Regions from separate parts of the Mesorhizobium sp. M1A.F.Ca.ET.072.01.1.1 genome, predicted to be linked through region 3. Evidence: riboswitches for the same ligand, from Rfam matches in the RefSeq annotation. Region 3 holds a riboswitch; each other region holds the start of a gene.
What was found. A riboswitch is a leader RNA that binds a small molecule or an ion and turns the genes downstream of it on or off. The one in region 3 is predicted to bind cobalamin.
Positions count from the first base shown of each region.

Region 1: linked by a shared signal. The riboswitch ahead of bluB (5,6-dimethylbenzimidazole synthase) and the one ahead of EOA32_RS17680 (HoxN/HupN/NixA family nickel/cobalt transporter) in region 3 are both predicted to bind cobalamin.
Region 2: linked by a shared signal. The riboswitch ahead of EOA32_RS14545 (DUF1636 family protein) and the one ahead of EOA32_RS17680 (HoxN/HupN/NixA family nickel/cobalt transporter) in region 3 are both predicted to bind cobalamin.
Region 4: linked by a shared signal. The riboswitch ahead of metE (5-methyltetrahydropteroyltriglutamate--homocysteine S-methyltransferase) and the one ahead of EOA32_RS17680 (HoxN/HupN/NixA family nickel/cobalt transporter) in region 3 are both predicted to bind cobalamin.

Region 1 covers NZ_RZSF01000302.1:2,891-7,552, reverse strand. Annotated here, with positions in the region: partial or broken gene EOA32_RS29390 (MFS transporter) at 1-399, opposite strand, end outside; gene EOA32_RS29385 (TetR/AcrR family transcriptional regulator) at 521-1,111, shown strand; gene EOA32_RS29380 (hypothetical protein) at 1,256-2,236, shown strand; gene bluB (5,6-dimethylbenzimidazole synthase) at 2,267-3,004, opposite strand; cobalamin riboswitch at 3,047-3,225, opposite strand; gene EOA32_RS29370 (histone deacetylase family protein) at 3,340-4,266, shown strand; gene EOA32_RS29365 (exodeoxyribonuclease VII small subunit) at 4,270-4,521, shown strand.
Region 2 covers NZ_RZSF01000086.1:4,075-8,736, forward strand. Annotated here, with positions in the region: gene cobN (cobaltochelatase subunit CobN) at 1-522, opposite strand, end outside; gene cobW (cobalamin biosynthesis protein CobW) at 540-1,577, opposite strand; gene EOA32_RS14545 (DUF1636 family protein) at 1,579-2,007, opposite strand; cobalamin riboswitch at 2,046-2,245, opposite strand; gene EOA32_RS14550 (winged helix-turn-helix domain-containing protein) at 2,275-3,474, opposite strand; gene EOA32_RS14555 (NADH-quinone oxidoreductase subunit A) at 3,800-4,165, shown strand; gene EOA32_RS14560 (NADH-quinone oxidoreductase subunit B) at 4,156-4,662, shown strand, end outside.
Region 3 covers NZ_RZSF01000118.1:8,059-12,720, forward strand. Annotated here, with positions in the region: gene EOA32_RS17675 (HWE histidine kinase domain-containing protein) at 1-417, shown strand, start outside; gene EOA32_RS17680 (HoxN/HupN/NixA family nickel/cobalt transporter) at 956-2,023, opposite strand; cobalamin riboswitch at 2,113-2,304, opposite strand; gene EOA32_RS17685 (DOPA 4,5-dioxygenase family protein) at 2,385-2,792, opposite strand; gene EOA32_RS17690 (hypothetical protein) at 3,036-3,761, opposite strand; gene EOA32_RS17695 (hypothetical protein) at 4,146-4,436, shown strand; gene EOA32_RS17700 (nucleoside hydrolase) at 4,467-4,662, opposite strand, start outside.
Region 4 covers NZ_RZSF01000022.1:98-4,759, forward strand. Annotated here, with positions in the region: gene metE (5-methyltetrahydropteroyltriglutamate--homocysteine S-methyltransferase) at 1-2,285, opposite strand, end outside; cobalamin riboswitch at 2,381-2,581, opposite strand; partial or broken gene EOA32_RS05570 (hypothetical protein) at 3,266-3,491, opposite strand; gene glmS (glutamine--fructose-6-phosphate transaminase (isomerizing)) at 3,796-4,662, shown strand, end outside.

The DNA of each region.
Region 1 (4,662 bases), on a different contig from region 3:
GCGAAAAATTTCGGTCCAGCGCGCCCTGACCAGCGCCGGGATGCTGGGCATTAACGCGGCAAGCAGCGCGGATAGGAACAAGGTCCACACCGGCCAGTGCTGGTTGGCCGCGACGATCAAGGTTGCGAAGGCAAGCGCCGAGACAAGTGTCGTCGGCACGGCAATCCGGCTCTGGCCGAGGCGGTCGACCAGCCGCGAGACCTGCGGCGACAGGAAGGCGTTGACCAAAGCGTATGTGGCCGAGACGGCGCCGGCCAGCCAGTACTCGCCATGCGTTTGCGACAGCATCGCCACAATACCGATCGGCGCCATGGCGATCGGCAGTCGGGCGATGAAGGCTGCCGCGGCGAAGCTCTTCGTGCCAGGAGCCCGAAAGATTTCCGAATATGGGTTTCGCATGGTCCCGTTCCTCGACAAGGGAAGGCGCCGCAACTACATACGCAGCGTATGAATGTCAGATAGTTCATACGTCGCGTATGTCAATTAGCATACGACGCGTATGTGAATAAGGCCAGGAGCCATGCACAAACCCCGCAAGGAGATGATCGCCGAGACGCGCGCCAAGCTGATCGCGGCCGCGCGCCATGCCTTCGGCACGATCGGCTATGCCGAGGCCTCGATGGACGATTTCACCGCTTCGGCGGGTCTGACGCGCGGCGCGCTCTATCATCATTTCGGCGACAAGAAGGGACTCCTGCAGGCGGTGATCGCCGAGATCGACGCCGAGATGGCGGCGCGGGTGAACGAGGTGGCCTCGCGGGCGCCTACTCGCTGGCAGCATTTCGTCGACGAATGCACCACCTATATCGAGATGGCGCTTGAGCCGGAAATCCAGCGCATCATGTTCAGGGACGGCCCGGCCGTGCTCGGCGATCCGGCTCAGTGGCCCAACGCCAGCGCCTGCACGGCTTCAATGGCCGATCACCTGTCAAAGCTGCAGGAGGAGGGCGTCGTCGTTCCCGATCTCGATCCCGAGACCGCAGCGCGGCTCATCAACGGCGCCAGTAGCCAGGCCTCGCAGCGCATCGCCAATGCCAAGGATCCGGAAGCGACGTCGAAGAAGGTTGTGGCGGCGTTCAAGCAGCTGCTGGAAGGCCTGAAAACCAAATAGCATCCGGTCGCGGCGTTCCGGGCAATCACTCGGGTCCGCGCTGCCTCAGACAATTGTCCCCCGCTCAAAATCCCTCCGACATTGACTTTGGCAGGAGCGAGCGCATCCTCTCCCGCCAATTCTCTGAGGCGGAGGGTCGGGGCCATGTGGGACTTCAGCATCGGCCGGTCGGTGTCCATCATGATGCGGACGTGGCCGTTCATCGTCTTTCGCATCATCGTCTATTTCGGCATCACGGTGGCCTACATAACAGCGACCGGCACCGGCGCCAGCGTCGGTTACGGCGTCGGCCACATCTCGACCGATCCGGACGGGCCGATGTCCTTTGCCTTGTGGGGTGGGGTGGTCGGCTTCGGCGTGGTCTCGATCGCCGTCTACTGGATCCGCGAATACATTCTCTATGTGCTCAAGGCAGGCCATATCGCCGTCATGGTCCATCTGATCGACGGGCAGGACGTTCCCGACGGCCAGGGCCAGATCGCCTATGCGCGCGAAGTGGTGACGAAGCGCTTCGCCGAGGCCAACATCCTTTTCGTCGTCGACCAGCTGGTGAAAGGCGCCATCCGCGCCATCACAGGGCTGATCGGCGGCATTGCTGCGTTCCTACCCATTCCAGGCTTAAGCGGTCTGGTGAGCTTCATCAATACCGTCATCCGCCTGTCGCTGACCTATGTCGACGAGATCATCCTCGGCTACAACATCCGCACCAATTCCAACTCGCCTTTCGAGACCGCCAGGCAAGGCGTCGTGCTCTACGCGCAGAACGGCAAGTTGATGGTCAAGAACGCCGTCTGGCTGGCGGTGATCATGTGGGGTGTTTCCTTCGTCATCTTTCTTTTGATGCTGGCGCCCGCCGCCGCGATCCTCTGGGCCATGCCGGGCCAGCTTGCCGGCTGGGCCTTCGTGTTGGCCATCGTCTTCGCCTGGGCCTTCAAGGCGGCTTTCATCGAGCCCTTCGCCATCGCTTCGCTGATGCAGGTCTACTTCGCCGCCATCGAGGGCCAGGTCCCCAATCCGGAATGGGACCGGCGCCTGGCCGAAGCCTCGTCCAAGTTCAGGGAGCTGCGCGACAAGGCGCTCAGCCCCTTCGGCGGCTCGCGCTGGGATTCGCCAAGGACCGCTTGAGCAGCAGCCCCGGCCACGAAGGCCGCCTGATCACGGCTTCGCCCCTTCACGGGAACCAAGGCGAGCGATCGCCGATTTGAGCGGCGCCTCGCCGGCGCCGCAAAAGGTCTCGCTCATCACCAGCTCGGGCAGCGGCAGGCGCTTGCCCCAGCCATGCGCTTCGAGGTCGGGCCTCGGCGCGAATTCCGAGACGCGGCCGACGCAGAGATAGGCGATCGGCGTGACGTGCTCGGGGATCGACAGCAGTCGCTTCAGCGCTTCGGGCTCGATGATGCTCACCCAGCCGACCCCGACGCCTTCCGCCCGCGCCGCGAGCCAGAAATTCTGCACCGCGCAGACGGTGCTGTAGAGGTCCATCTCCGGATTGTGCCAGCGCCCGAGCGGCGAGTTCTTCGAGCGCTGGCGGTCGCAGGTGATGCACAGGTTGAGCGCGCTTTCGCAGATGCCCTCGAGCTTCAGCTTGCGGTAGAGCGCCCGCCGCTCCACCTCGATCGCCGGCAGTTCCTGTTCGCGCGCGGCGAGGAAAAGGTCGCGCACCTGCCGCCGCCTTGTGGCGTCCCGGATGATGATGAAGTTCCAGGGCTGCATGTAGCCGACCGACGGCGCGTGGTGTGCCGCGGTGAGCAGCCGCGCCAAAACGCTGTCGTCGAGATCGTCGGTAAGGAAATGGCTGCGCACGTCGCGCCGGGTGAACATGGCCCGGTAGACGGCGTCGCGCGCCAATTGGTCAAAGTCATCGCCGCCGGCGGCGGCTGTTCGTGCCTGCATCGCTTGTCCCCTTGCGATAAGCAGTCCTCCGCCTGACCATGCGGATGACCATGTCTGCCGGGCCGGTCTTCTGGCTCGGGATCGACCCGCATCCGGCGCCTTCCCGTCTGGGACAGTGGCGTTTGCCGGCGCGGTCCCCCTCACAGCGTTGGGCACGCCACGGATTTCAACCGTGTTCCCGATTCTCCCGCGTTGCGGGCACCAGGCAGCGACGCGACCTTATCGCGAAGCCGAAGCCGGGCCAATGCCGCCAGCGACACGATTGGGCGCGATTTCCCCAATCATTCGGCGCTGAAACATGGCTATCCGTGCGACAGGTGCCTAGATTAGGCGCCATGACCACTCGTCTCTACACTCATCCGGTATTCCTGGAACACCTCACGCCGCCCGGCCACCCCGAGCGGCCCGACCGTTTGCGCGCCATCGAGCGCGTGCTCGACGACGAGGCTTTTTCGGCCCTCGACCGCGTCGAGGCGCCGGAAGGCGACGAGGCGACTATCCTTTACGCGCATCCGGAGGATTTCGTCGGCCGTGTCCGCGCTGCGATTCCCGAGACGGGGATCGTCTCGATCGATGCCGACACCAGCGCCAGCCCGAAAAGCTGGCATGCGGCGGTGACGGCGATCGGCGCGGCGAACGCCGCCGTCGACGATGTGTTCGAGGGCCGTGCCGCCAATGTCTTCGTTGCCGCGCGTCCGCCCGGCCATCACGCCGAAAAAGCGACCGCGATGGGCTTTTGCCTGTTCAACACCGCGGCGATCGCCGCCCGTTATGCGCAGGAGAAGCATCTGGCCGAGCGCGTCGCCATCGTCGATTGGGATGTGCATCACGGCAACGGCACGCAGGACATTTTCTGGGACGATCCGTCGGTGCTCTATTGCTCGACCCACCAGATGCCGCTTTATCCGGGCACCGGTGCCAAGAGCGAGACCGGCGCCGGCAACATCGTCAACGCGCCGCTTGCGCCGAGCACCGGCAGCGACACGTTCCGCGACGCCTTCCTGTCGCGCGTGCTGCCGTCGATCGACGCCTTCCAGCCGGATCTGATCATCATTTCCGCCGGTTTCGATGCGCACCATCGCGATCCGCTGGCCGCGATCAACCTGACCGAGGATGATTTCGACTGGGCGACCGGCCAGCTGATGGAGCGCGCCGGGCGCCACAGCGGCAACCGGCTCGTCAGCCTGCTGGAGGGCGGTTACGATCTGCAAGGATTGGCATTTTCGGTCGCCGCCCATGTCGGGCGGCTGATGAAGGGATGAATGATGGCTGATGAAGCTAACCAAGACGTCAAGGCGATGAGCTTCGAACAGGCGCTCGACGCGCTGGAGAAGATCGTCGATGATCTGGAGCGCGGCGACGTTCCGCTCGACCAGTCGATCAAGATCTACGAGCGCGGCGAGGCGCTGAAGGCTCATTGCGACCGCTTGCTCAAGGCCGCCGAGGACAAGGTCGAGAAGATCAGGCTCTCGCGCGACGGCAAGCCGGTTGGAACGGAGCCGCTCGACGCCGAGTGAGGTGTATTGATATTCAGGTGAGGCCGCCTGCAAACGCGGCTTTCTGCGGTTCCGGTGCTCACGTCCTTCAAGTACGCTCCGGTCCGGTTCTCGGAACCCGCCATTTTCGGCTCGGTCTGACCTGAATCTCAACACACCTCG
Region 2 (4,662 bases), on a different contig from region 3:
CACGCTCACCGGCTCGGCCACGGCCGTATCCGACCCGGCGAGTCTTGCCAGTCTTTGCACCAGCGCGCTCATGTTCGCTGGGCCGCCTTCGCGGAAATAGCCGAGCAGGGCGTCGAGTTCGGCGCGCGGCAGGGTCGAGCCTTCGATCAGCCGCAGATCCTCGTCGTGGCTTTCGCCCGGCAGCAGCGCCAGTTTGATATTTCGCTCGCGCGCAACCGCTGCGAGCTGGTCGCAGCCGTAGCGCCACCAGTCGTAGCCGCCGAGAATGCGGACCAGGACGACCCTGGCATGGCGCGCGACGCTGTCGATCCAGAGATCGACCGACATCGGATGGCGGAGATCGCGAAGTGCTGCCAGCCGCATCGACGGCAGCCGCGCGGCGTCGGCCTTCCACGCAGCGGCGAGGCCGGCGAGATCGCTGTCGGTGAAGGACAGGGCCACGACATCCGCAGGCGTCTGCCTGAGGTCGATCGGCTCGGCGAGATCGTCGAGCGAGGCGGATGTCGTGGTGAGGATGTGCATCGCGGTTCGGTCTTGCCTCAGCCGGCGAGGATACGCTCGATCGCCGGGCGGTTCAGCCCTTTGAGGCCGATGACGACGAGCCGCGATCGGCGGTCGTCGTTCGACGTCCAGGCGCGGTCGTAATAGTGGTTGACGCGCGGGCCGACGGCCTGGAGCAGCAGCCGCATCGGCTTGCCACCCACCTCGACAAAGCCTTTGACGCGCAGAACGTTTTCCTGCTCGGCGGCGAGAGCGACGCGCTTTGCCAGCTCATCCGGACTGGCGATGGACGGGATATCGAGGACGAAGGAGTCGAAATCGTCATGCTCATGGTCGAGCTCGTCATCGTGATGGGTCTTGCGGTTCTCGATGTCGTCTTCGACGGCGAGGCCAAGACCGAGCAGCACCGACGGGTCGACCTTGCCCTGTGCGGTCGGTACGACCTTGACCGCGCGCGCCACGTGCTCGCCGATGACGGCGTTGGCGCGCTCCGAGCCGGCCGCGTCCATCAGATCGCTCTTCGACAGGATGATCAGGTCGGCGCAAGCGATCTGGTCCTCGAACACCTCTTCGACTGGATCATCGTGGTCGAGGGAATCGTCGGCGGCGCGCTGCGCCTGCAGGGCGTCCATATCGGCGGCGACGCGGCCGTCGGCCAGCGCCGGACCGTCGACCACGGCGATGACGCCATCGACCGTCACGCGGCTCTTCACCGTCGGCCACTGGAAGGCCTGGACGAGCGGCTTCGGCAAAGCGAGGCCGGAGGTTTCGATCAGGATGTGGTCGACTTTCGGCGTGCGCGACAGGATCTGGTCGAGCGCCGGCACGAAGTCGTCGGCGACGGTGCAGCAGATGCAGCCATTGGCCAGTTCGACGATGTTTTCCTCCGGACAGGTGTCGACGCCGCAGCCTTTCAGGATCTCGCCGTCGATGCCGACATCGCCGAATTCGTTGACGATGATCGCCAGCCGCTTGCCCTTGGCGTTTTCGAGCAGGTTGCGGATCAGCGTGGTCTTGCCGGCGCCGAGAAAGCCGGTGACGACAGTGCAGGGAACACGGGAGAGGGATGCGGTCATGTCAGTCCTTCAGCAGGTCGAGGGGAGGGATGCGGGCAACCAGGCCGCGCTTGAGGGAATCGGGCCGGCCTCGCCACGGGATGAGGCCGTCGGTCGAGGTGGCAAAGAGCTTTGCGCCGGTGACGAGGTCGGCGCCGCTGGTCGTTTCCAGGTCACCGAAGACATAGCTCCAGCAGCCGTCGCGCAGCAGCGCCGCGCTCAGGCGGCGTTTGCAATTGCCGAGACACTCGACGGTGCGGATGCGGATTTTCTCGTCCGGCGCGGCGCGGCGCGCGTCTTCGGCAAGGAGGGCGCCGGCACGCGGATGCGCGTCCGAACCGGTCTCATCTCGGCAGGAGGAGCAGACGATGACGGTCACTTCCGATAGCGCGTCGCGGGGTTCGGACGAAATGTCCGCGGTATTAGCCGGAAAACTGACGTTGCGATCCAAAACCAGGCTCCTTGCCCGGAAAACCCGCCGAGCGATCGGATTCTCATGTCTCAGACGGCAGGTCTCCTGGCTCGCGGGTCGTCGCCTTGCGCCGCCTTCCCGGGAACATCCCAGTGGTTTTCGGCTGAGGCTCGTCGCTCACAGTTGCGGGGACAGCCGCGGATTTGGGTTTTCCCGCACCGCATTCCCTCTTGGCTCCTCCCCTTGCCGGGAGGAGACCGTCTGCGGCGGATTTAGGCTTAGAGGTGCTGGCATGTCAACGCGCGGCTACGACACCGAAATGTCGGCCAACGCCGGCCCAAGGTCGCCGGCCGGCGTCACCTCGATGGTTTCCAAGCCGAGCCATGCCTGCATCTGTTTCAACTCATCGAAGAGCTGTGCGGCCGTTTCGGCGGGAGCGCCGGCTTCGGCAAAAGCCGCATGGACGCGCAGCACGCCGGCCGGGCGGTCAGCTCTCAGATCGACCCGGGCAACGATCCGGTCGCCGAGCAGGAAAGGCAGCACGTAGTAGCCGTACTGGCGCTTCTCGGCCGGCGTGTAGATCTCGATGCGGTAGCGGAAGCCGAAGAGTTTTTCCGTCCGGGTGCGTTCGAATACCACCGGATCGAAGGGCGCGAGCAGGGCGCGGGCCTCGATCCGGCGCGGAAAGCGGGCGTCCTTGTGGAGATAGGCGGGCTTGTCCCAGCCTTCGACCTTCACCAGCAGCAGTTCGCCCATCTCGACCAGTTCCTCGATCCTGGCTCTCGTATCGCCAGGCGCCAGGCGGAAATAGTCACGCAGATCGCCATAGGTTGCGATGCCATGGGCGCGGGCGGAAATGCGCAGCAATTGGCGATGCGCGTCCTCGACCGAGGGCACCGGCAGGTCGAGGATGGCCTGCGGCAGAACCCGCTCGGGCAGGTCGTAATAGCGCTCGAATCCTCGCCGGTAGGCGGTGGTGATGCGCCCGGCCCAGAACAGCCATTCGAAAGCGTGCTTGGCCTCGCTCCAGCCCCACCATCCGCCATTGCCCTTGTGGCCTTCGATGTCGGAGGCGGCGATCGGCCCGCGTTGCGCGACTTGCCCGTAGATCTCCTCGATCATCGCCTTGCGCTCGCGGCCCCATTTGGCGAGGCCGAGATACATTTCCTCGCCTTTCTCGGCCCGCTGCATGCGCCAGCGCATCAACGGATAGGTCTCGACGGGCAGGAAGGAAGCCTCATGGGCCCAGTATTCGAAGACGGTTCGCTTGCGGGTGACGGCCGCGTTGTCGAGCAGCGCAAGCGGGTAGGGGCCGAGGCGCGAATAGAGCGGCATATAGTGGGCGCGCACCACGGCGCTGACGGAATCGATCTGCAGCAGGCCAGTTCGGGAAAGCACGCGGGCGAGATGGCGACGATCGGGCGTGCCGGCAGGCCGCGCATCGGTGAAACCCTGCGCGCCGAGCGCAATGCGCCTTGCTGCGGCGAGCGAGATCTTTTCCTTCATCCCTACCGATCCTTTGCCGGGGTTTCCAGTCGGTGATTCCGGCCATGCTAGCAGGCAAATGGCGGGAGATATGTCAGGATAGAAAAGTGGAGTAAAACATGAAGGAAATCAAACAGGAGCGGATCGGACCAGTTTCTTCCGATATGGCGTCCAGGGCCGGATTTTGAACAAGGTTTGACTTGCGTCGCCGAAACCGCTGCGCTAACCCTCGCCGCGTCGCAGCATAGGCCACCTAAAACGGTTCAGCGGGTTAAACTGTCACGCTTCCGCCTTAGAGTCCGTTGCTGTAATCAAAGTGAACTGGCCGCCGAAGGAAAGTCGCCGCATGAGCGCACTCCTAAGTTCGTATCTGCCCATCGTGCTCTTCATCGCAGTGGCGATGGTCGTCGGCCTGGCGCTGATCGTTGCGCCGTTCCTGGTTGCCTACCGCAATCCCGATCCGGAAAAGCTTTCCGCCTATGAATGCGGGTTCAACTCATTCGACGACGCCCGCATGAAGTTCGACATCCGCTTCTACCTGGTGTCGATCCTGTTCATCATCTTCGATCTCGAGGTCGCCTTCCTGTTCCCGTGGGCGGTGTCCTTCTCCAAGCTCGGCATGCTCGGCTTCTGGTCGATGATGGTGTTCCTGGCGGTGCTGACCATCGGCTTTGCCTATGAATGGAAAAAAGGAGCGCTAGAATGGGATTGAACGACAGTTCAGGCACCCTCGTCGCGCCGAAGCCCAAGGGCATCATCGATCCCAACACCGGCAGGCCGGTGGGGGAGGACGATCCCTTCTTCCTCGAGATCAATAATGAGCTGGCCGACAAGGGCTTCCTTGTCACCTCGACCGAGGCGCTGATCACTTGGGCGCGCAGCGGCTCGCTGATGTTCATGACCTTCGGTCTCGCCTGCTGCGCGGTCGAGATGATCCACACCTCGATGCCGCGCTATGACTCAGAGAGGTTCGGCGTCGCGCCGCGCGCGTCTCCGCGCCAGTCCGATATCATGATCGTCGCGGGCACACTGACCAACAAGATGGCGCCGGCGCTGCGCAAGGTCTACGACCAGATGCCGGAGCCGCGCTACGTCATCTCGATGGGTTCGTGCGCCAATGGCGGCGGCTACTATCACTATTCCTATTCGGTGGTGCGCGGCTGCGACCGCATCGTGCCGGTCGACATCTATGTCCCCGGCTGCCCGCCG
Region 3 (4,662 bases):
GAAGAGCGCATCTCGCCTTGCGGGCCGGACGTGACGTTGCGGCTGAACGCGGTGCAGAACATCGGCATGGCGCTGCATGAGCTGGGCACCAACGCGACGAAATACGGCGCCCTGGCCGGCGACGCCGGAACCGTGCGGATGGACTGGCGGGTAGCCCCGGCCCCCGAAGGCAGCGACTTCGAGCTGGTCTGGGAGGAACATTTTTCCGAACCTGCCGCGGCCGCGGATGCCAAGCCGCACAAAGGCTTCGGCAGCGTCGTTCTCCAACGCGTCGTCCCCACCAGCCTCTCCGGCAGCGCCTCCATGGAACGGCTGCCCGGCCTCGTTCGCTGGACGCTCTCGGCGCCGCTCGCCAACGTGGTTGTCGCCCGCGGGGCGGAGCTGGACGGCGATGAGCAGATCGGCGGGCTGACGTGAGGCCGGTTTCATCCTGGGAGACCGAACAGGGCGGCTCGCCGCCACGTCGGAGGCTCGCTGGCGCCGCCGAGCCCTCGCCGTAGCGCCGTACGCCGAATGGCTTGCGCTGCTCCCATTTTTGCTTTCCCCTTCCCCACTTTTTTAGAACAGAAAAGCGCCAGCTTTTCTGTTCTGGACTCTGGATATTTGGACTCTGGATTCTGGCTTATGGATTATGGGGCTTATCCCAGGCCTTAACCCCTGGCTTATCCAAGCGCAGAATTCCATCAAACTTCCAAAGGCTTGGGCTACGGGTCCTCAGCATGCCTTTGAAGCGCGTGCGCACGGGCCGGCGATCTCCTGTTGCTGTCTGGCCAACAGTGAACAAAATGGGAACAAAAATGTCAAGCCGGGCACCGCTGACAGAGCTGGCGATCGTCGCCTTTGCCGTCATCGGCTTCCTGTTGCCGAGGCGCTTTAAGGAGGCAGGCTGGCAGCCGCCGGGATCTGATGGCAGAGAGATGCGGCTGGCCTGCTGCAGCCAGCCGCGGCCGGCGGCTTATGAATTCTTTGCTGCGGATCCGATCTCCACATCGTCCAGCCCCTTGGCCTTGTAGACGACGTAGGAGATCGCCCAGGCGGCGATGAAGATGCCGATAATGGCGAAGCCCAGATTGTTGAAATTGTCGTTGAGCGTGCCGACGCCGTTCCAGAAGCCGCCCGACAGACCGAGCTTGTCACCGATCAGGCCGAGCGCCTCGATGCCGCCGATCAGCACTGCGACAAGGACCGACACCAGGGTGATCGTCATGTTGTAGTACAGTTTGCGGATCGGCTTGACGAAGGCCCACTCATAGGCGCCGAGCATCATCACACCATCGGTCGTGTCGACCAGTGACATGCCGGCCGCGAAAAGCACCGGGAAGACCAGAATGGCTTCGAACGGCACGCCCTTGGCCGCTTGTGCCGCGGACACGCCGAACATGGCGACTTCGGTCGCGGTGTCGAAACCAAGGCCGAAGAGGAAACCAAGTGGGAACATGTGCCAGCTGCGCGACACCAGCCGGAACATCGGGCGGAAGACGCGGGCCAGGAAGCCGCGATTGTTGAGCAGCAGGTCCAGATCCTCCTCGACAAACGCCCCACCGGCCCGCACCCGCCGATAGCTTCTGTAGATCGAGAAGAAGATGACGATGTTCATCGCCGCGATGGCGAGCAGGAAGAGTGCGGAAACGCCGGTACTGATCGTGCCGCCAATCTCCTGAAGGCTTTGGAAACGGCCGAGCAGGGACGTTGCCGCCGCGATAGCCGCAGCGACGATGACGACGATCGTCGAATGGCCGAGTGCGAAAAAGAAACCGACGGAGACCGGCCGTTTGCCGTTCTGCATCAGCTTGCGCGTGACATTGTCGATGGCCGCTATGTGGTCGGCATCGACGGCATGGCGCAAGCCGAGGCCATAAATGACGAGAGCGACGCCAAGCAATGTCGGCTTGTCGTGGAAGGCGACGAAAGCCCACAGCCACGCCCCGACGTTGAGAATGGCGAGCGCGCCGTAGATCGTTATCAGTCTGGCCTTCAGGTCGGGCGCGCTTTTGTTCAGCATTTTCGATAGTTGGATCAGCATGGTTCTGCCTTTGACGTTGCCTGTCATCGCAGGGAACTCGCCCCGCCGTCCGGCCAGGCGCGCACACCGGATCACCCCGTCCGATGTTCTGCTTTGACGTCCATGATGGCAGGTCTCCTGGCTCGCGGATTCCCGCCGCTTTCGCCTTCCCGGCCCATGCAGCCAGTGGCATCGTGAAAACGGCACGCCGCTTACAGTTGCGGGGGCAGCCACGGCTTTGGATTTCTCCGCACCGCGTTCCCTTTTGATCCCCGAAGGGAACCATCAGCGCGAATTCGCCACACCGCGGTTGGCCAGTCAATCGACAACTCCGACGGCCAGAGGCCCCTCACGCCATCGTGACGAGAGGGCTACGCCCCCCTTACACCCCCAGCGTCGGCTCGGTATTCACCTCCAGCGCATCCTCCGCCTCGTCCTCCTCGCCAAGCACCTCGCCCTTCACCGGCAGTGCGCGTCCGATCCAGATCGGGTCGATAAGGTGGTCGCGCTTGGGGTTGGTGGTGTTGGGATGGATGAGGATGCTTAGGCCGCCATGGTTCAGCATCAGCCAGGGAACCAGCGTGGCAAAGATCTCGGTGGCGAAGGAGACCTGGTACATGGCTTGCTTGTGCGGGCCGACCGGCTCGTCGCGCCAATTGCCCAGGCGCACGCGGAACCGTTCTGCGATGCGCTGGCGCAGCCATTCGGCATGCTGCCGCTCGGCCTGCCCGCCGTAGTAGATATGGGCGTGATAGCTCGCGATCTCGGCGATCGGCCTGACTTCGTTCATCGCGATGCTCCCCTTCGACGATTTTTTTGCGCCCGGCGGAACTCTAGCCGAAGCGCGGGCGCCTTGTCTGCAGCCGGCCGCGGTCTGCGCCTGCGGTCGGCAGGGTTATCGGATATGGCGCTCCCCCGCTCCGTCTCGGCTGCGCCGAGCCACCTCTCCCATCCACCTTGTGGGGGCGAGGAATTGCCAAACCGCCGAGGTTGCAACCGGCAGGAAGGATGGCAACGGCCGTTCTGCCTTGGCCTAAATCACCGCGGTGACCGCGCCCTTCGCATTTAGACGACAGCCGACTTTCGCCTGCCTCACTTCGATGCCGCCTCGCCTGTCATAGTCTATGCGCACCTCGATCGGCGCGTTGAGCCCGCTTCGGCGTTGACGCAAGGGGCCGGCGCTGACCGTGTAAACACGCACGGCGCCGAGGGGCTTGGCGGCCGCCGCGATCGCGGCGCGACAGGCGCGCACTACGGCGGCCGGCGTGCCCGGTATCGTCTTCGGAGGTGACAGCGGCGGGATGCGATAGCCTTTGGTGACCCGCCGGAGGTCGCCGCCGGCGGATCTGGAGGGCCTCAGCACTGGAGGCAGCACAATGGTCTGCGCCGCGCTTTTGGCCAAAGCAGGGGCTGTCGGCACCGCGGCCGGGTTCTGCGCAGAGGCAGCCGATCCGCTGACGGCGGAAGGATCGTCGCCCGCGGCGGCGGCGCCGACGCTTGTCGACACTCCTGTGCTGGTGCTGCCCAGATTGCCGCCGGCATTGACGCCGAGCGATCCGCCGCCGGTCGATGCGCCGACGTTTGCGCCGCCGACACCGTCGGCACTGGCGCCCACGCCCGCCGACACGCCTTGCGAACCGGCGCCCAATCCGGCGCCCACGCCGATGCCGCCGACCTTGCCGCCGACGCCGACGTCAAGCGCCGAGGCAGGCCCGATCGGGATGGCGATCGCCAGCGCGGCTGCTAGGTATTTTTTCATGGCCAGACCTTTGTTCCAAGGCCAACCTTGTGTGGCTCCTCATCGAGCGTCCGCTCGACAGCGGTCTGCGAAGCCTTCGTCGCGCGAATGCGTGCCGAGCGATGGCGACTTCTCGCCCTGCCGGCATCGGCCTCGGCGGTGACCGGCGCGGCTGGAGGCCGCTCGAAAGACGAATGATAGAAAAGCGGTCTCGGCAACGCCAAGCACTGAAAAAGGCTTAGGAATTCTCCTTTCAACTTAGCTGTCGACAGCAGGGCAAGTTTGAGCTCGCCTACGCGCTGCTAACGGGTAACTTTCAAATTAGTTTCAACTAAAATTCAACAGAACAAGGACACCACCGTGCCAGCGCCGGTTGCTTGATGCCGACGCCGGGCTCTCGTCGAAATGGCCGTCTCGGCTTCGCCGGGCCAAGTCTCCCCCACTTCCTGGCGTGCGCGGGCCTGGAGGCTTGAGAGTCGCCCCAGGGCGGCAAGGCGCCCGCGCTACCGGCCCGAAGCCGCAACGCTCGTCGCGCTGGCCGACAAGGACGCGGTGCTGGTCGGCCAGGCCGACCTGTTGCGATCGATGGTCGAGGGTGCGGCCGGCGATGCGATCCTGGCCAACAAGCGCGAGATCGAGACCGGCATCGCCGCCATCAGCGCCACATTGCGCGACAGGCAATCGTTCCTGCTGTGAGGGCCGGCTAGGCCTTGCCCCTGGAGCGCCTCACGCCTTTTGACTGGTGAGGCGCTCGAGCGCATCGACGATCAGGTCGCAGAATTTCGCATGGTCGAGCTTCATCGCCACGGTGTTGCGGAAATCGACCTGCTCGCTCGCCGTGCCGCCGAAATGGCGCATGCCGCCCAGCTTCTCGAAATTGCAGACCGTCATGCCCTTGGTCCAGCGTCCGGCAAGCTCGACG
Region 4 (4,662 bases), on a different contig from region 3:
CGGACCTCCTCCCAATTGCGTGTTTTAAGGCCACAGTCGGGGTTTACCCAAAGTTGACCATCAGACAAGCGCTCGCGGGCAAGCATGAGGAGGGCCGAAATCTCGGCGACTTCCGGAACGCGCGGTGAGTGGATGTCATAGACTCCGGGACCGATTTCGTTGGGATATTTAGAGCTCGTAAAGGCGTCCAGCAGGTCCATTGCCGAGCGCGATGTCTCAATCGAAATTACATCCGCGTCAAGCTCAGCGATCGCGTCGATGATCTCGTTGAACTCCGAATAGCACATGTGGGTGTGGATCTGAGTCGAGTCCTTTACACCTGTTGAAGCGATCCGGAAACATTCGACCGACCAGTCGAGATAGACCTTCCAGTCGCACTTGCGCAGCGGCAAGCCTTCGCGAAACGCAGCCTCGTCGATCTGGATCATCCTTGCGCCGGATCTTTCGAGGTCCGTCACTTCATCGCGAATAGCGAGCGCGATCTGGCGGCAGACCTCGGAGCGGGGTACGTCGTCGCGAACAAAAGACCAATTGAGAATGGTCACTGGACCTGTGAGCATTCCCTTCACAGGCTTTTGCGTAAGTGACTGGGCGAATTGCCACCAGCGCACCGTCATCGGATTGGGGCGCGATACGTCGCCGAAGATGATGGGGGGACGCACGTAGCGCGACCCATAGCTCTGCACCCAGCCATGTTCGGTGAAGGCGAAGCCGGAAAGTTGCTCGCCGAAATGCTGTACCATGTCGTTTCGTTCGAACTCGCCATGCACCAGCACGTCCAGCCCGATCTCCTCCTGCCAGCGAATAGCAGCCTCGGTCTCCTTCTTCAGAAAGGTTTCGTAATCGACATAGCTGAGCTGGCCCTTCGCGTGAGCGGAACGCGCTTTGCGCACCTGAGGCGTCTGCGGAAAGGATCCAATGGTCGTCGTCGGGAACGGCGGCAGGCCGAGCGTGCGGGCCTGGACCCTGGAACGCTCGGCAAATGCGCTCTTTCGTTGCTTCATAGCGCCGTTGATGTCGGCGATCCGCCCTTCAACGAGCGGGTCATGGACCTTCGTGGATGTTGCGCGACTCGAGGCAGCCTCGCTAGAAGCTTTCAACTCGCCAGCCACGGCATCTCTACCTTGGGACAAGGCCCGGGCGAGGATAACCAGCTCGTCGGTCTTCTGGGCCGCGAAGGCGAGCCACGACCTGATGTTCGCATCCAGTACCGTCTCCATACGCAAGTCTATCGGCACATGCAGCATCGAGCATGAAGGCGCGATCTCGACTCGGTCCAAGGGCCAGCCCGCGACGATCGGCTTGATGCGGTCGAGAATGGCAGTGAGATTCGCGCGCCAGACGTTGCGGCCATTGATCAAGCCAAGCGATAACACCAGATCCTTAGGCGCGAGCCGACCAGCCGTCTCCAACTGCTCGGGAGCACGCGAGAGATCAAGATGCAGGCCGGCCACAGGCAGCGATATCGCCGTCTCGAGATTGTCCCCCAGCGGCCCGAAGTAAGTAGCCAGCATGATCTTCAGCTCGGGCGCGGCCTTCGACAGCTGCCCATAGGCAAATTCAAGTGCGGTTCGTTCGTAGGGGTTTAGATCGAGCACGAGCGCTGGCTCATCGATCTGCACCCAATCGGATCCCGTAAATTTTAACCTCCGCAGGAGTTGCTCGTAGACGGGCAGAAGCCGCGGCAGGAGCGCGAGGGGATTGAAACCTTCGGCAGGTGACTTCGCGAGCTTGAGAAAAGTGACCGGTCCAAGGATGACCGGGCGTGTATGAATGCCCAGGGCTTTAGCCTCGAGGAAGTAATCAACCGGTTTGGTCGACGAGAGTGTGAACGCCTGATCGTCCTCAAGTTCCGGCACAATGTAATGATAGTTGGTGTCGAACCATTTGGTCATTTCCATCGCGGTTAGGGCAGGGCAAGCCGCATGCTCCCGACCAGAGTCGCAATTTCCCGTCTGACCTTGGTTGCCGCGGGCCATAGCGAAATAGATGTCGAGTGGGACCTCGCCGCCATTCCATGCGTAGCGGGACGGCACGGCGCCGACCATGGCGGCGGTGTCGAGTACATGGTCGTAGAGCGAAAAGTCGTTCGACGGGATTTTCGACACACCGCGATCGCGCTGCTCTTCCCAGTTCGCGACACGGAGCGCCTTTGCCGTCGCGAGAAGCTCGGCGGCGCAAGATTTTCCGGACCAATAGCTTTCAAGCGCGAATTTCAATTCCCGCCTGCGACCGATACGCGGCACACCAAGCGTTGCTACAGGAATTTGCTGAGAGAGAGTCATGCGATACCCCGATGGTTGGGGCGTGGGGGACAACGAAGGCGCCAGTAGGCCGGTACGAACGCCGGGCTGCAGCGGCCACCGAGACACCCCGCCCGTGGACAATAGTTCGCCGTGGCAGGTCTCCTGGCTCGGGGGTCATAGCCTCTACCCGTCTTCCCGAGGCTGTTCGCCTCAGTGACATGAGTGGGGTCGGCTCGCCTCTAACAGTTGCGGGGGCAGCGCCGGTATCGCACCGGCTTCCCTCTTAGCTCCGCTGCGGCAGCGCCGTACGGAGAACCATGGCTTGGACACAATCACAGCAGTCAGGTCTTTTGTCAACATCGCATAAAGAAATCTTTATGTCATTATGTGAATGCACTTTGTACTGTCGCAGTGACTTCCAAGTCGCGTGTAGGGAGGAACAAGGAAAAATGCCTAAAAGGGCTTCGGGCTTCATTGCTCCTGAAAACGGTGAGAAGAGCATATTCGTTCATGCCACCGGCAGACTCGCTCAGGACTGAGCACTGCTGATGGAGGGGCAGAAGGTGTTTGTCCAATGCGGGCAGGGTAAGAAAAGCCTGGAAGTTCGGAATATTCGCCTCGCTTAGCCCCATGCGTCGGCCCACCGAAATCGCGCCTCAGGCAAAGCCCGCTGCCGGGAGGAGGTGGCAGCGGGCTCTATTTCGAGTGAGACGCGGGAGGAGGTGCGCCCCGCTCAGCGTCGGCACCACATCTGGGAGGAGTAGATGGCCGACAACATGATCATACCGACAGAAGGGTATATTGCAATGCACAAATTCTATATCGCAGTTGCGAAATCGTGCCGGATCCGCTTAGTCGAGCCTGAAAAGTCCGGTCAGGCTGCGGCTTTCTTGCGGGCACGCTTGGCAGATGCCGGCGTTCCCAGATACTTCGGCTTGCGGCCAGCCAATGCCGAGCTCGCCGTAGCTTGTTCGGCGCCACCAGAGGTCGATGCAACCGCCGGCGAGTGTCACCGAGGTCTACGCCGTCTCCGCTTTTTCCCGAATTGCGTGTGCCGCAGCCACCATGTTCATCAGGACAGGGCGGACCTCCTCCCATCCGCGCGTTTTGAGACCGCTGTCGGGATTCACCCCGCAGTTGACCATCCAACAATCGATGGCGCCCAAGAATGATGAGGTTTAAAATCTCGGCCACTTCTGGGATCCCGGGCGAGTGAATGTCATAGACACCAGCGGCGACCTCGTCCCGGCCTTCGGCCGGGCAAGGACGACCAGCTCGTCGGTCTTTTGCGCCGCGAAGGGGAGCCACGACTTCACATCCGCGTCGAGTGCCGACTCGATGTGCACGTCAATCGGTACATGCAGCATCGAAAGGCTCTGTTGGAATGCCATCGCGCATCTTGGTCCATTTATTCGGTGGATGACTGCTATTCCAACAATCAATTTTACCGTCCCAACAAAATCGTATTAGAGGATCCTGAATTGCAGCGTGGGTATCCCTCGTAGTGATTTGTGCGTCGACTGAGGCTGCCGGAAAAAACGGAGACGGCATGTGCGGGATTGTTGGTATTGTTGGGCAACAACCCGTGTCGGAGCGGTTGGTCGACGCCTTGAAGCGTCTGGAATATCGCGGCTATGATTCCGCCGGTGTTGCGACGATCACCGGGGGCGCCTTGCAGCGCAGGCGCGCTGAGGGCAAGCTCGTCAATCTCGAGACGAGACTGAAGGCAGAGCCGCTAAACGGCTCCATCGGGATCGCCCACACGCGCTGGGCAACCCACGGAGCGCCGACGGAAGGCAATGCGCACCCGCACTTTACCGGCGGTGTGGCCGTCGTTCATAACGGCATTATCGAGAATTTTGCCGAGCTGAAGGAGGAATTGACGGCGGCGGGAGCCGATTTCCAGACCGACACCGACACGGAGGTCGTCGCGCATCTTGTGGCAAGACATCGCCAGGAGGGCATGGGGCGGGGCGAAGCGATGCATGCCATGCTGAAACGCATCAAGGGCGCCTACGCGCTCGCCATCCTTTTTGAGGATGATCCGTCGAGCATCATCGCAGCGCGCAATGGACCACCGCTGGCAATCGGCCACGGCGACGGCGAGATGTTTCTAGCATCCGACGCGATCGCGCTTGCCCCCTTCACGAATGAAGTCACCTATCTCATCGACGGTGACTGGGCCGTAATCGGCAAGGGGGGTGCCGATATCTTCGATTTCGACGGCTACCCCGTAGAGCGTCCGCGTCAGACCTCCATGGCCGCGGCTTATCTGGCCGACAAGGGCAAACATCGCCACTTCATGGAGAAGGAAATCTACGAGCAGCCCGAGGCCATCGGCCGTGTGCTCGCCCATTATGTCAGCTTGATAGAGAATCGCGCCGATCCGGTTCCTAGCTTCGATTTTGCCAGCATT